DNA from 3 places in the Arsenicicoccus dermatophilus genome. Region 1 is predicted to be linked to each of the others. Evidence: riboswitches for the same ligand, from Rfam matches in the RefSeq annotation. Region 1 holds a riboswitch; each other region holds the start of a gene.
What was found. A riboswitch is a leader RNA that binds a small molecule or an ion and turns the genes downstream of it on or off. The one in region 1 is predicted to bind cobalamin.
Positions count from the first base shown of each region.

Region 2: it holds a riboswitch for cobalamin, as region 1 does, so the genes downstream of both, MM438_RS14740 (hypothetical protein) here and MM438_RS14360 (cation diffusion facilitator family transporter) in region 1, are expected to answer to the same signal.
Region 3: it holds a riboswitch for cobalamin, as region 1 does, so the genes downstream of both, MM438_RS09965 (energy-coupling factor ABC transporter permease) here and MM438_RS14360 (cation diffusion facilitator family transporter) in region 1, are expected to answer to the same signal.

Region 1 covers NZ_JAKZHU010000002.1:228,751-232,757, forward strand. Annotated here, with positions in the region: gene meaB (methylmalonyl Co-A mutase-associated GTPase MeaB) at 1-990, shown strand, start outside; gene MM438_RS14350 (superoxide dismutase) at 1,220-1,843, shown strand; gene MM438_RS14355 (hypothetical protein) at 1,840-2,139, shown strand; cobalamin riboswitch at 2,221-2,396, shown strand; gene MM438_RS14360 (cation diffusion facilitator family transporter) at 2,498-3,421, shown strand; gene MM438_RS14365 (DUF6394 family protein) at 3,449-3,835, shown strand; gene MM438_RS14370 (NAD-binding protein) at 3,861-4,007, shown strand, end outside.
Region 2 covers NZ_JAKZHU010000003.1:59,425-63,431, forward strand. Annotated here, with positions in the region: gene MM438_RS14730 (metallophosphoesterase family protein) at 1-296, shown strand, start outside; gene MM438_RS14735 (hypothetical protein) at 407-580, opposite strand; gene MM438_RS14740 (hypothetical protein) at 698-1,156, opposite strand; cobalamin riboswitch at 1,190-1,425, opposite strand; gene MM438_RS14745 (amylosucrase) at 1,500-3,545, opposite strand; gene MM438_RS14750 (CYTH and CHAD domain-containing protein) at 3,636-4,007, shown strand, end outside.
Region 3 covers NZ_JAKZHU010000001.1:2,168,768-2,172,774, reverse strand. Annotated here, with positions in the region: gene paaE (1,2-phenylacetyl-CoA epoxidase subunit PaaE) at 1-921, shown strand, start outside; gene MM438_RS09975 (hypothetical protein) at 967-1,773, shown strand; gene MM438_RS09970 (GNAT family N-acetyltransferase) at 1,834-2,466, opposite strand; cobalamin riboswitch at 2,548-2,678, shown strand; gene MM438_RS09965 (energy-coupling factor ABC transporter permease) at 2,711-3,415, shown strand; gene MM438_RS09960 (energy-coupling factor ABC transporter substrate-binding protein) at 3,412-3,807, shown strand; gene cbiQ (cobalt ECF transporter T component CbiQ) at 3,809-4,007, shown strand, end outside.

The sequences.
Region 1 (4,007 bases):
CTCGTCGAGGGGGTGCGCGCCCGGGACCGCTCCGTGGTCGCCCGCGCGCTCACCCTCGTCGAGTCCGCGCGAGCAGATCACCGCGAGCTCGCGCGGGACCTGCTGCGGGAGCTCGCTCCTGGGGCGGGTCGTGCGCGGCGGGTGGGGATCTCCGGGGTCCCGGGGGTGGGCAAGTCGACCTTCACCGACGCCTTGGGGACCAGGCTCGTCGAGCGCGGTCATCGGGTCGGGGTGCTGGCCGTCGACCCGTCGAGCTCGCGGACCGGCGGATCGATCCTCGGGGACCGGACCCGGATGGCGGCCCTCGCCGCCAGCGACGACGCCTACATCCGTCCCGCCCCGTCGGGCGGGCACCTGGGAGGTGTGGCCCGCGCGACACGGGAGTCGATGGTGGTGCTGGAGGCGGCCGGGTTCGACGTCGTCGTCGTCGAGACCGTGGGCGTGGGCCAGTCCGAGGTGGCGGTGTCCGGCATGGTCGACACCTTCCTCTTCCTGGCGCTGGCCCGCTCCGGCGACCAGCTCCAGGGCATCAAGAGGGGGATCCTGGAGCTGGCCGACGTCATCGCGGTCAACAAGGCCGACGGCGAGCACGCGGGCGAGGCGCGGGTGACGGCGCGCGAGCTGGCGGTCGCGATGCGGCTCATGTTCGGTCCCGACGAAGGACGGCCCCAGGTGCTCACCTGCTCGGCGCTGACCGGTGACGGTCTCGACGAGGTGTGGCAGGCCGTGGTCGACCACGGTGATCGGCTGCGGTCCGCAGGCACCCTCGAGGAGCGGCGGCGTCGCCAGCAGGTGGACTGGCTGCGGGCCGTCGTGCAGGACGAGCTGCAGCTGGTGCTGTCCGGTCCTGGGCACGCCGGCAGGGCCACCCGGGCCGCGGAGCAGGACGTGGAGTGCGGCACGCTCACCGTCCCCGAGGCCATGGAGCGGGTGCTGGCCGCTCTCGCCGGCGACCTGACCGAGCGAGCCCGAGGTCCGGCCCCCGGGTGACCACAGATCTCCCGCGGCTGCTGGACTCGCCATTCGCACGCCGCGGGACCGCGAGTCCACGCTGCCAGCCATGCACCTGGACTCGTGCGGGCCCGCAGGAGGTCACCCGGCCCCCTGCGGGTCCGCTCCGGCGTCCCCTCCACCGGGCGGCTTGCCCTGCCGGTGGCAATGAAATCGGTTGTGGAAAAACGTCTTTCGTTTTCAGTCAGGCGCGGGCAGGATGGCTGGCATGAGCATCTACGCGCTGCCGGACCTGCCCTACGACCATGCCGCCCTGGAGCCCTACATCTCGGGCGAGATCATGGAGCTGCACCACGACAAGCACCACGCGACCTACGTCAAGGGCATCAACACCGCCGTCGAGCAGCTCGCCGAGGCGCGGGAGAAGGGGTCCTTCGAGACGCTGTCGACCCTGGAGAAGAACTTCGCCTTCCACCTCGGTGGCCATGTCAACCACTCGGTGTTTTGGGCGAACATGTCGCCCGACGGGGGTGACAGGCCCACCGGTGACCTCGCGGCCCGCCTCGACGAGGACTTCGGCTCCTTCGACGCCTTCCGGGCCCACTTCCAGGCCGTCGCCCTCGGCGTCCAGGGATCGGGCTGGTCGGTGCTGGCCTGGGACCTGGTCGCGCAGCGCACGTACGTCGTCCAGCACTTCGACCACCAGGGCAACCTGCCGATGTGCCTGGTGCCGCTGCTCGTGCTGGACATGTGGGAGCACGCCTACTACCTGCAGTACCACAACGACAAGGCGACCTTCGTGGAGCAGTGGTGGAACGTCGTCAGCTGGGCCGACGTCCAGGAGCGCTACGCCCGGGCCGCCGCGCAGACCACCGGCCTGATCCTGCCGTGACCGAGCACACCTGCGGACCTGCCGGACCCGATCCGCACGGGACGGGACCTGCCAGGCTTGTCGAGCACGCCCAGCTCGCCGCGGGGATCCTGGCTGCCCGGCACCGCGGGGACCGCGAGTCCGCGGCCGTGCTCGCCTCGACGGCCGACCCGCACGAGCTGCTCGGCGGCGCGTTGCTGCTCGTCGAGCTCCTCGCCGGCCTGTATGCCGAAGCCTGCTGCCAGAACCCCGCGGACTGCCTCAGCGACCTGGCCGTGCAGCTCGAGGCGTCCTTGCCCAGGAGCTTCGAGGCGTGACCGCTCCTCCGCCATACCCACCGCGGCTCGACGGGTGCACCGACGCCGCCGGTCGGCGTGTTGCAGGCTCGACGGAGCCAGGGCTAGGGTCGGTGGGTCGGTCGCACCCGAGGGGTGCCAGGGAACCCGGTCGGAGTCCGGGACTGACGCGCAGCGGTAGGGGAGCTGCGCAGGGCACGATGCCACTGGCGAGAGCTGGGAAGGCGCTCTGCGTGAACGATCCCGAGTCCGAAGACCTGCCGACGTTCGACCCGATCGGGCCTCGCGCACGGGCCCTGGCGAGAGTTGGTGCACGTGTCCGACCACATGGGGCGGCCAGGCGCCGGGCGACCGTCCCGCTCGGACGGGCAGGTCTGACATGGGCGCCGGACATCATCATCATCATGGAGCGTCGTCGGACGGCCGCGCCCGCCTGGCCGTGACGCTGGCCCTCACCACCACGGTGCTGGTCACCCAGGTCGTCGGTGCGGCCTGGACGGGCAGCCTCGCGCTGCTGGTCGACGCCGCCCACATGCTCACCGACTCGCTGGGGCTCGTCGTCGCCCTGATCGCCGCCGTGCTGATGGCTCGCCCGCCGTCGGCCCGTCGCACCTGGGGATGGCAGCGGACCGAGGTGATCGCCGCCGCGGCGCAGGCCTCGTTCCTGCTCGTCGTCGGGACCTACGCCATCGTCGAGGCCGTCCAGCGGTTGATCGCCCCGCCGCAGGTGGCGGCGCAGGGACTGGCGGTGTTCGGCGGTGTCGGCCTGGCTGCCAACGTCCTCTCGCTGCTCGTGCTGGCCGGGGGCCGAGGACACAACCTGAACATGCGGGCGGCCTTCCTCGAGGTCGCGAGCGACGCGCTGGGCTCGGTGGCCGTGCTCGTCGCTGCTGCCGTGATCATCCTCACCGGTTGGCAGCGCGCCGACCCGGTCGCCGGGCTGGTCGTCGCCACGCTGATCGTGCCGCGCGCCCTCTCGCTGCTCCGTGAGACCGGAACCATCCTGCTGGAGTCCACCCCGGCCGGGCTCGACCTGGACGAGGTGCGCCGCCACCTGGCCGGCCAGCCGCACGTGCTGGACGTCCACGACCTGCATGCCTCCACCATCGCCAGCGGCCTGCCGGTCCTCACCGCCCACGTCGTCCTCGACGAGGAGTGCTTCACCGACGGGCACGGGCCCCAGCTGCTCGACCGGATGCTCCGCTGCCTGGCCTCCCACCACGAGCTCACCATCGAGCACTGCACCCTGCAGTTCGAGACCCCCTCCCTGGCCGCCCACCACGCGGAGCACCTCCACGCCTGAGCCCTCGCCGCCGGTAGCCTGGACAGGGTGAATCTCGAGAAGGTCATCTTCGGCTTCTTCGTGCTGCTCGCCGCGACCGTGAACTTCGGCTTCGTGGTGGGCGACCTGGGCAGCCCGGACATGCACAACATCTGGGAGCTGTATGCCGCGATCGTGGTCAACGTGGTCGCGCTGGTCCTCAAGTTCGGGGACCGCACCCAGATCGGGGCCACCCACCTGGCGACGAGCCTGGTCGCCGTGCTGCAGCTGATCGGTGCCGCGGTGCTCTACATCTACTTCACCCAGTCCCACTCCGAGGCCATCACCGGCCCGGAGATCGCCTCGGTGGTCTCGCTCGCGTGCGGCGCACTGCTCGCCAACCTCGTCTCCGTGGTGCTCCTGGTCGCCGAGACCGTGTCCTTCCGTCGGCGCTGAGCCGCGCCCGACGAGCAGGCCTTCGATGACCAACCCGCTGCTGCTGTTCCTCGCCCGCCCGTCGACGCGCCGTCGGGGGGTGCGGGGTCCGCGCGAGCGGGTGCGGGTGCCTACCGAGGTGCCGTCGACCGACGCGATCTTCCTGGTGCTGCGGCGGATGCGCACGCCGCTG
Region 2 (4,007 bases), on a different contig from region 1:
GCCAGGACCCCGCGGGCGCCGAGCTCAACGGCCAGCCCTATGCCTTCGACATCCTCAGCTACGGCGCCGACTGCCGCCTGGAGACCCTCACCCGCTACAGCTACCGGGACCTGCTCGAGGGGCGGCCGGTCTACGACGACGTCCGCGCCGTCAACGGTCGCTCGATCCAGGCGCCCCAGCCCTCCGCCGGACGGGTGTGCCGCGCCGACGCGCCGCTGACGCTGGCGACCGTCGTGGCGGACGCCCCCGACCCGAGCTCCTCGCCCACGCCGGCGACCACCAGCACCACCCCCTGACCGAGCGGCTCACCCCACGCTGACCTCCCCCGCGCCGGGTGGGACGGGAGCGGGGTGCCGGGCGCGAGGCGTATGGCGGGACGGGACGGCGACCACGTCCCGGCGTGCGGTCAGCGGCGGGCGCGCGAGCTGACCATGCGCCACAGCGCGATGCCGCTCGGCACGGCCACGGCCGCCGCGGTGGCGTAGTCCTTGCGGCGGAAGGCCTGCCACGCCGAGACCAGGCTCGACACCATCAGGGTGCCCGAGGCGGCGTTGTTCACGGACTGCTGGTTGATCGGCATACACCCTCCAGGACAAGAGTCACGGTCGATCACCGAGCGTATCTTCCGGTGCGTCAGGAGGGGCCCGAACGACGCACGACGGGCCGCCCCGCAAGGACGGCCCGTCGGGTCGCGGGATCAGCCGTGGCGGTGCACGCCGATGTGCTCCACCATGATCTGCCCGTCGGCGAGGTCCTCGGCGACGACCGGGCGCCAGCCGACGTGCATCAGGTGGCCGAGGGCGCGCGAGTCGGAGGCCAGCGAGACCTTGGGGTGGCGCAGCGCAAAGAGCTCGATGATCACGTCGACGAGGGTCTGGGTCAGCCCGGGCTCGGCGTGCTCGGCGGCGGGCACCGTGAGCAGGCGCTGCAGCTCGACGTGGTCGCCGCGCAGCGTGCCGGCGGCATACCCGGCCAGCCGGCCGTCCAGGCTCACCGTCACCAGCCGGAAGCTCTCGTCGCCCTCGCGCCGGGCGAGCCACGGCACGGTGGCGTCGGCCGACCGGGCGGCCTCCTCGAGGTGGGTGAGGTCGTCGCGCAGGCGCTGGGCGCCGGCGGCGTCGTAGTGGGAGACGCGCATCGACAGCATGGTGGGCATGGGTCCTCCAGACCGAGTCGGGTCCGACGACCCGGGTGGGTCGCCGCGCTGGCAGGTCTTCGGACTCGCGGGCGTCGCGCGGCAGGCTGACCTGCACGCGGGCCTAGGCGCCGCTTCCCGAGCCGACCGCTCAGTGCGTGTGGCGCGGTCGTTCCCGCTCACCGCTGCACCGCGGGCGGCTGCCCCCGGCGCAGTCCCGGACTCGCACCGGGTTCCCTCTTGCCCCGGCGCGCCCGAGGGTGTGCCGGACCAGTGCGGCCCAACCTATCCAGGCGGCGCGGAGGGGGCTCGTCGGGACGCGTTCCGCCGGTTGCGGTTCCCGCGATGACCGCCCCCGGCCCGCTCACGGCAGCAGACCTCCCTGGGTCGGTCGGATCCGCCTGCTCGACCAACCCCGGCCGGCCCGACCGCCGCCGGCAGGGACGATCCAGCGCTGCTGGTAGGGGTCGAGGGTGAGGTCCCACCAGACGTCCTCGCCGGTCAGCGCGTCCTGCAGCCCCGAGAGCGGCCCGAAGCCCGCGAACCCGTGGATCGACGCGTGCTGCGGCTCGGCGGTGAGGTTGGCGAGCACCAGGCAGTGCCCGCGCGGGCCCGTCCGCCACAGCGCGAAGACGTGGGGGTTGTCCAGCGGCACCGCGTCGATGGCCTGCTGGGCGTGCAGCTGCGGCAAGGACTTCCGCGCGGCGACGAGCGCCTGCAGCCCCTCGAAGACCCGCGCCGGCACCGTGCCCGCCTCGTGCCGCTGCTGCGCCGCCGTCCAGTCCATGCGCGGCCGGTGCAGCCAGCGGTTGTCGTCCGCGTGCGCCGGGTCCTCGACGTACGACCGGTCGTTGATCATCCCGATCTCGTCCCCCATGTAGATCAGCGGCACGCCGCCGAGCGCCAGGACGAGCCCCTGCAGCAGCAGGATCCGGCGTATGCCGAGGAGCTCCGCCCGCTCCCGCTCGGCACCCGCGAGCCGGCGAGCCTGCTCGAGACCGGCGAGGGACGCGAGGGACCCGCTGATCCGGCGGTCCCCGGTGGCGGGGTTGGCCTGGAAGACCTCGCCGACGGCCCACGACCCGGGATGCGCGCCGGAGTAGAAGTCCGACAGGAACGCGCGGTGGGCCGGCCCGGACAGGCCCACCGCGGCGGCGTGCTCGTCGCTGACCGCCCACCCGATGTCGTCGTGGAGCCGCACGTAGCCCAGCCACGCGGCGGTGGGCGGCAGCGGCGGCATCGCCCGCACGGTGTGGGTGAGCAGTCGGGCGGAGCCTTCGGCGAGCGCCGACCACAGCGCGACCATGTAGACGTTGTGGTAGGCGAGCTCGCACTCCTTGCCGGTCGCCTCCCCCTGGCCGAGGTAGGGCGCCAGGTCCTCGGGCGCGACGATGGCCTCGGCGAGCAGCAGCACGCCGGGCATCGCCAGGCGGGTGAGCGCACGGAAGGCCTGCAGCACCAGGTGTGCCTCGGGCTGGTTCTGGCAGCTGGTGCCGAGCCGCTTCCACAGGAAGGCGACGGCGTCGAGGCGGACGACCTCGACGCCGGCGTTGCCGAGGTGGCAGACGACGTCGAGCATCTCCTCGAGCACGCGGGGGTTCGCGTAGTCCAGGTCCCACTGGTAGTCGTTGAAGGTCGTCCACACCCAGGACCGCGCCTCCTCCACCCAGGTGAAGCTGCCGGGCGCGAAGTCGGGGAAGACCTCGGGCAGCGTCTGCTCCCACCGGTCGGGCATGGTCCGGTCGGGATAGAAGTGGTACATCGCGCGGGCCTCGGGGTCGCCCGTCACCGCCGCCCGCGCCCAGGGGTGCTCCCGCGCGGTGTGGTTGCAGACCAGGTCCACGACCAGCGAGATCCCCTGGGCGCGCAGCGTGCTCGCGAGGGCGGTCAGCTCGGCGAAGCTGCCGAGCCGCGGGTCGGTCCGCCGGTAGTCCGCGACCGCGTAGCCCCCGTCGTCGGCGCCCTCGCGCGGCAGCAGCACCGGCATCAGGTGCAGCATCGTCACGCCGAGCTCGGCGAGGTGGTCGAGCCGGTCGGGCAGCTGTGCGAAGGTCCCGGCAAAGCGGTCGGTGTAGCAGACGTAGCCGATCGTCTCGGGCCGCTGGAACCAGTCGGGCTGGGAGAGTCGGCGCTGGTCGAGCAGGTGCAGGTCCTGCGGTCGTCCGGCGAAGGCTCGCGCGGCGACGGTCACGAGGCGGTCGAGGACCTGGTCCAGGGCAGGGTCGGCGGCGACCTGCGCAGCGGTGTCCTCACCCACCGTTGCGCCGTACAAGCCCTGGACCGGGCGCACCACGTCGGCCCACAGGGTCGCCAGCCGGGCCTCGAAGATCGCCCGCGCGTCGTCGTCGAGGGTCGCCCACCCGGGCAGGGAGCGGTAGGACCGGGGGATCTCGGGCAGGGGCGCGGCCATGAGGCCATGCTCCCACCGACGCGGCGACGGGGCCCGCAGCCGCTGGCGGCACGGTCGGCGCCGCGCCCGCCCTTCGGGGACAATGGGACGGTGACTGCAACGGAGCATCAGGAGATCGAGCGCAAGTACGACGTGGCCGGCGGGGCCGAGCTGCCCAGCCTGGTGACGCTCCCGGGGGTGGATCACGTCGAGGTGCGTCCCGCCGAGGAGCTGGACGCGATCTACGTCGACACCGCCGACCTGGCGCTGGCCCGCGCCCGGATCACGCTGCGTCGCCGCACCGGGGGCAAGGACGCCGGCTGGCACCTCAAGCTCCCGGCCCGCAAGGACGTCCGCCGGGAGCTGCACGCCCCCCTCGGCGAGGAGCCGACCCGCGAGGACGGCTCGCTCGACCTGCAGCGGCTGCAGGTCCCGGCCGAGTTGCTCCCCCACGTGCTCGCGCACACGCGGGGCCGCGACATC
Region 3 (4,007 bases), on a different contig from region 1:
TCGATCTGCCTGTCGCGCCGCACCGCGGGGGAGGCGGGCCGGCTGCGGGTGGCCGTGGGCCGGGTCCCCGGCGGCGCCCTCTCGCCCTGGCTGATCGACGAGGTCGCGGCGGGCGACGTGCTGGAGGTCATGCCGCCGACCGGGTCCTTCGTGGTCCCCACCGACCCGACCCGGGGCCGACACCACTGCGCCATCGCCGCCGGGTCCGGGATCACCCCGATCCTGTCGCTGCTGACCACCGCGCTCGAGGAGGAGCCGGACAGCCGTGTCACCCTGATGTTCGGCAACCGCTCGACCAGCACGATCATGTTCCTCGAGGAGCTCGAGGACCTCAAGAACCGCTACCGCGAGCGCTTCCAGCTGATGCACCTGCTCTCCCGCGAGGCTCGCGACGTGGAGCTGTTCAGCGGGCGGCTGGACGAGCCTCGGCTGCGCCGCATCCTGGAGACCCTCGTGCCGGTCGACTCGGTCGACGAGTGGTACCTCTGCGGGCCCTTCTCCATGGTCGAGAACGCCCGCGAGGTGCTGGCCGGCGAGGGCGTCGCCACGGACCACGTGCACTACGAGGTCTTCCACGTCGACGACGAGCCCCGCGCCGCCCAGGACCCGGGCGAGGGCGCCGACCCCGCGACGGCGAGCGTGCTGGCGCGCGTCACCGTCAACCTCGACGGCCGCACCACCGACGTGGTGATGACGGACGCCGCGGAGACGATCCTGGCCGCGACCCTGCGAGCCCGGCCGGACGCGCCATACTCCTGCACGGGCGGGGTCTGCGGGACCTGCCGCGCGCGGGTGGTCGAGGGGGAGGTGCGGATGGACCGCAACTACGCCCTCGAGCCTGACGAGGTCGCTGCCGGCATCGTGCTGGCCTGCCAGGCCCACCCGCTCACCGAGACCGTCAGCCTGGACTACGACGCCTGAAGGGGCGGCGGCCCTGGGCTGCCGGGGCGCACGAGGGAGCCGAGCATGAGGGGTGCACGACGCACCACGGTCGCGAGAGCCTGCGCGCTCGCCATCGTCGGCACGCTCACGCTGGGGGGATGCACGGGCGAGCCCCTGGAGCTCCCGCCGACCCCCTCCGGCGTCGCCCCGCGGACCCCGGCGCCGTCGGGCAGCCCACCCACGCCGTCCCCCGCCCGCACCGTGCCTCCCGGCGGCCCGCAGCCGGTCCCCACGATGCCGGGAGGTGACGGCCCGCAGGCCGCTCCGGGCGAGGCCGAGGCGGTGTTGGACCAGGTGTCCCGCTTCGTCGCCGCGGCGACGAGCCTGCACGCGGTCGGCACCCTCAACCACGGCGGGGTCCCGATGACCTTCGACCTCGCAGGCACCCGCGACGGGCTGATTCTGGCGGGCACGGTGTCGGTCGGCACCCAGCCGCCCGTCGAGATCCGTCGCATCGACGGAGTGACCTACGTCCGCTCCCCGCGCACCACCGCGACGGCCCGCGGTCGGTTCGTGCGGATGTCCAGCGGGCCGGCGACCCAGCTCGGCATCCTCGGGGTGGGCAGCCTCGTCGACGCGGTCCAGCGCCTGACCGGCCACCGCGTGCCGATGCGGATGACCTCGGTCTCCTACGCCGGCCGGCGCGCCCAGGAGCTCGCCCTCGGACGGGTCACCACCCTCGTGGTCGCGGCGGACGGCAGCGGCCGGCTGCTCAAGGTGCAGACGACGGCGGGACCGGACGCGGGGAGCATCGAGTTCGACCGTTGGGACGAGCGGATCGCGGTCGCCACGCCCCGGCGCTCGCAGGTCACGCGGCTCCCCGGGGGCTAGGCCCGAGGGTCGACCGCGGTCAGGCCGAGGACGGCAGGTCCAGGGCGGTAGGGGGCCGGGTCAGGCCGGGAGCTCGGGCGCCGGGGTGCCCAGGTCCGACCCGGTCGCGGTGGTGACGCCCCGACGGGCGCGGTAGAGCACGTGGTGGCGCAGCACGTCGTCGGCCGCGACGAGCGGGTGCTCGAAGTCGTCGGCGAGGTGGTGCGTCATGCCGAGCCGTTGCATGACCGCGCGGGACCGCAGGTTGATCGAGGAGGTGAGGGAGACCACCTCGTCGAGCCCCAGGACCTCGAAGGCGACGCGCAGCGCCTCGGTCGCCCCCTCGGTGGCATAGCCGTGACCCCACGCGGGCCGGGCCAGCCGCCAGCCGATCTCGACGCAGGGCATGAAGTGCGCGGCGAACCGGGGCTGGTCGAGCCCGACGAAGCCGATGAAGGGCTCGCCACCGACCACCTCGACCGCCCACAGGCCCCATCCCTGGGTGTGGACGTGCCGGTCGCAGCGGTCCGCGAGGTCGTCGCTCTCCTTCCGGGACAGGGGTGCGGGGAAGCAGGCCATCACCTCGGGGTCGGCGTTGAGCGCCGCGAACGGCGCCCGGTCGTCGGGCCGCCAGGGGCGCAGGAGGAGGCGTTCGGTGCGCAGCTCCAGCGGGGGGTGCACCGGCGGGACGAGGATGGCATCCGTCGCGGACATGGGACGAGCGTAGGGGTGGACCGGTCAGCAGCACCGGGCGACACCCATCACACCAGTGATAACCATTCTCATTTCGGTGCGCTGTGGCATACTCCGAAGGGTCATCCCGAGGGTGCGCAGGAAGCCGGTGAGAGTCCGGCGCGGTCGCGCCACTGTGAGCGCGGGTGTCTGCCCCGCGCCAGCCAGAGACTGCCCCCTCGGCCATCTCCACCGGGACGCGTCATCCCCCCCAGAAGGAGTGCCCATGCACATCACCGAGGGCTATCTGCCCCCGCTGCAGGCCGCGGCCTGGACCGCGATCGCCGCCCCCTTCGTCGTCCACGGCGGCCGTCAGGTCGTCCGCGAGGTCCGCGAGACTCCCGAGAACCGTCTGCTGCTCGGGGCCGCGGGTGCCTTCACCTTCGTGCTGTCGGCGATCAAGCTGCCCTCGATGACGGGCTCGTCCAGCCATCCCACCGGCACCGGCCTCGGGGCCGTGCTGTTCCGCCCGCCCGTCATGGCCTTCCTCGGCGGGATCGTGCTGATCTTCCAGGCTCTCCTGCTCGCCCACGGCGGGATCACGACCTGGGGCGCCAACGTCATGAGCATGGCCGTCGTCGGCCCCTGGGTGGGTTATGGGGCGTATGCCGCAGCCCGGCGGCTGGGGGCCCCGCAGCTGGTGGGGGTCTTCCTCGCCATGGCCCTCGCCGACCTGTCGACCTACTGCACCACCTCGCTGCAGCTGGCGCTGGCGCACCCGGACCACGCCACCGGGGTCCTCGGCGCCCTGGGCAAGTTCCTCTCCATCTTCGCCGTCACCCAGGTCCCGCTGGCGCTGGCGGAGGGCTTCCTCGGGGTCCTGGTGTTCCGGGTCCTGGCCGACGCCGCCCGCCCCGAGCTCACCCGCCTCGGGGTCCTCGCCGAGGGCCGCGGACGCGCGGCCGCGCAGCAGCCGGAGGTGGTCGCATGACCCGGGCACGGTGGATCACCCTCGGATGCGTCCTGGCCCTGGTCGTGCTCTTCGCGCTGCCGTTCGTCGTCGCCGGGGGCGGCGCCGCGGACGGCGAGCGCTTCGGCGGGACCGACTCGGCCGCCACGGCCGCGATCGACGCCTCCGACCCCGGCTACCGGCCGTGGTTCCACAGCATCTTCGAGCCGTCGAGCAGCGAGGTGGAGTCGGGGCTGTTCGCCATGCAGGCGGCGATCGGGGCCGGTGCGCTCGGCTACGTCGTCGGCCGCCTGCACGGCCGCCGCGACCGCACCCACCAGGCCACCGGGTCGGGCTCGACCCGGTCGCTCCCGACGGGCGGCGCCCCCGCGGACTCCCTGCCGACGTGCTCCGAGACCGGCGGCCGGAGCTGACGTGTCCGGCGGCCTGGCGATCGACGACGCGGCCTGGGCGGGGGCCTGGCGCCCCCGCGCGGTGGCGGACAAGGCGCTGCTCGGCCTGGGGCTGATGGCCGTGGCGCTGGTGCTGCCCCCCTGGCCGGGGTCCGTGCTCGTCGCCGTCGCCAGCCTGGTGGTGCTCCTCCTCGGGGCGCGGGTCCCGGCGGGTCTGGTCG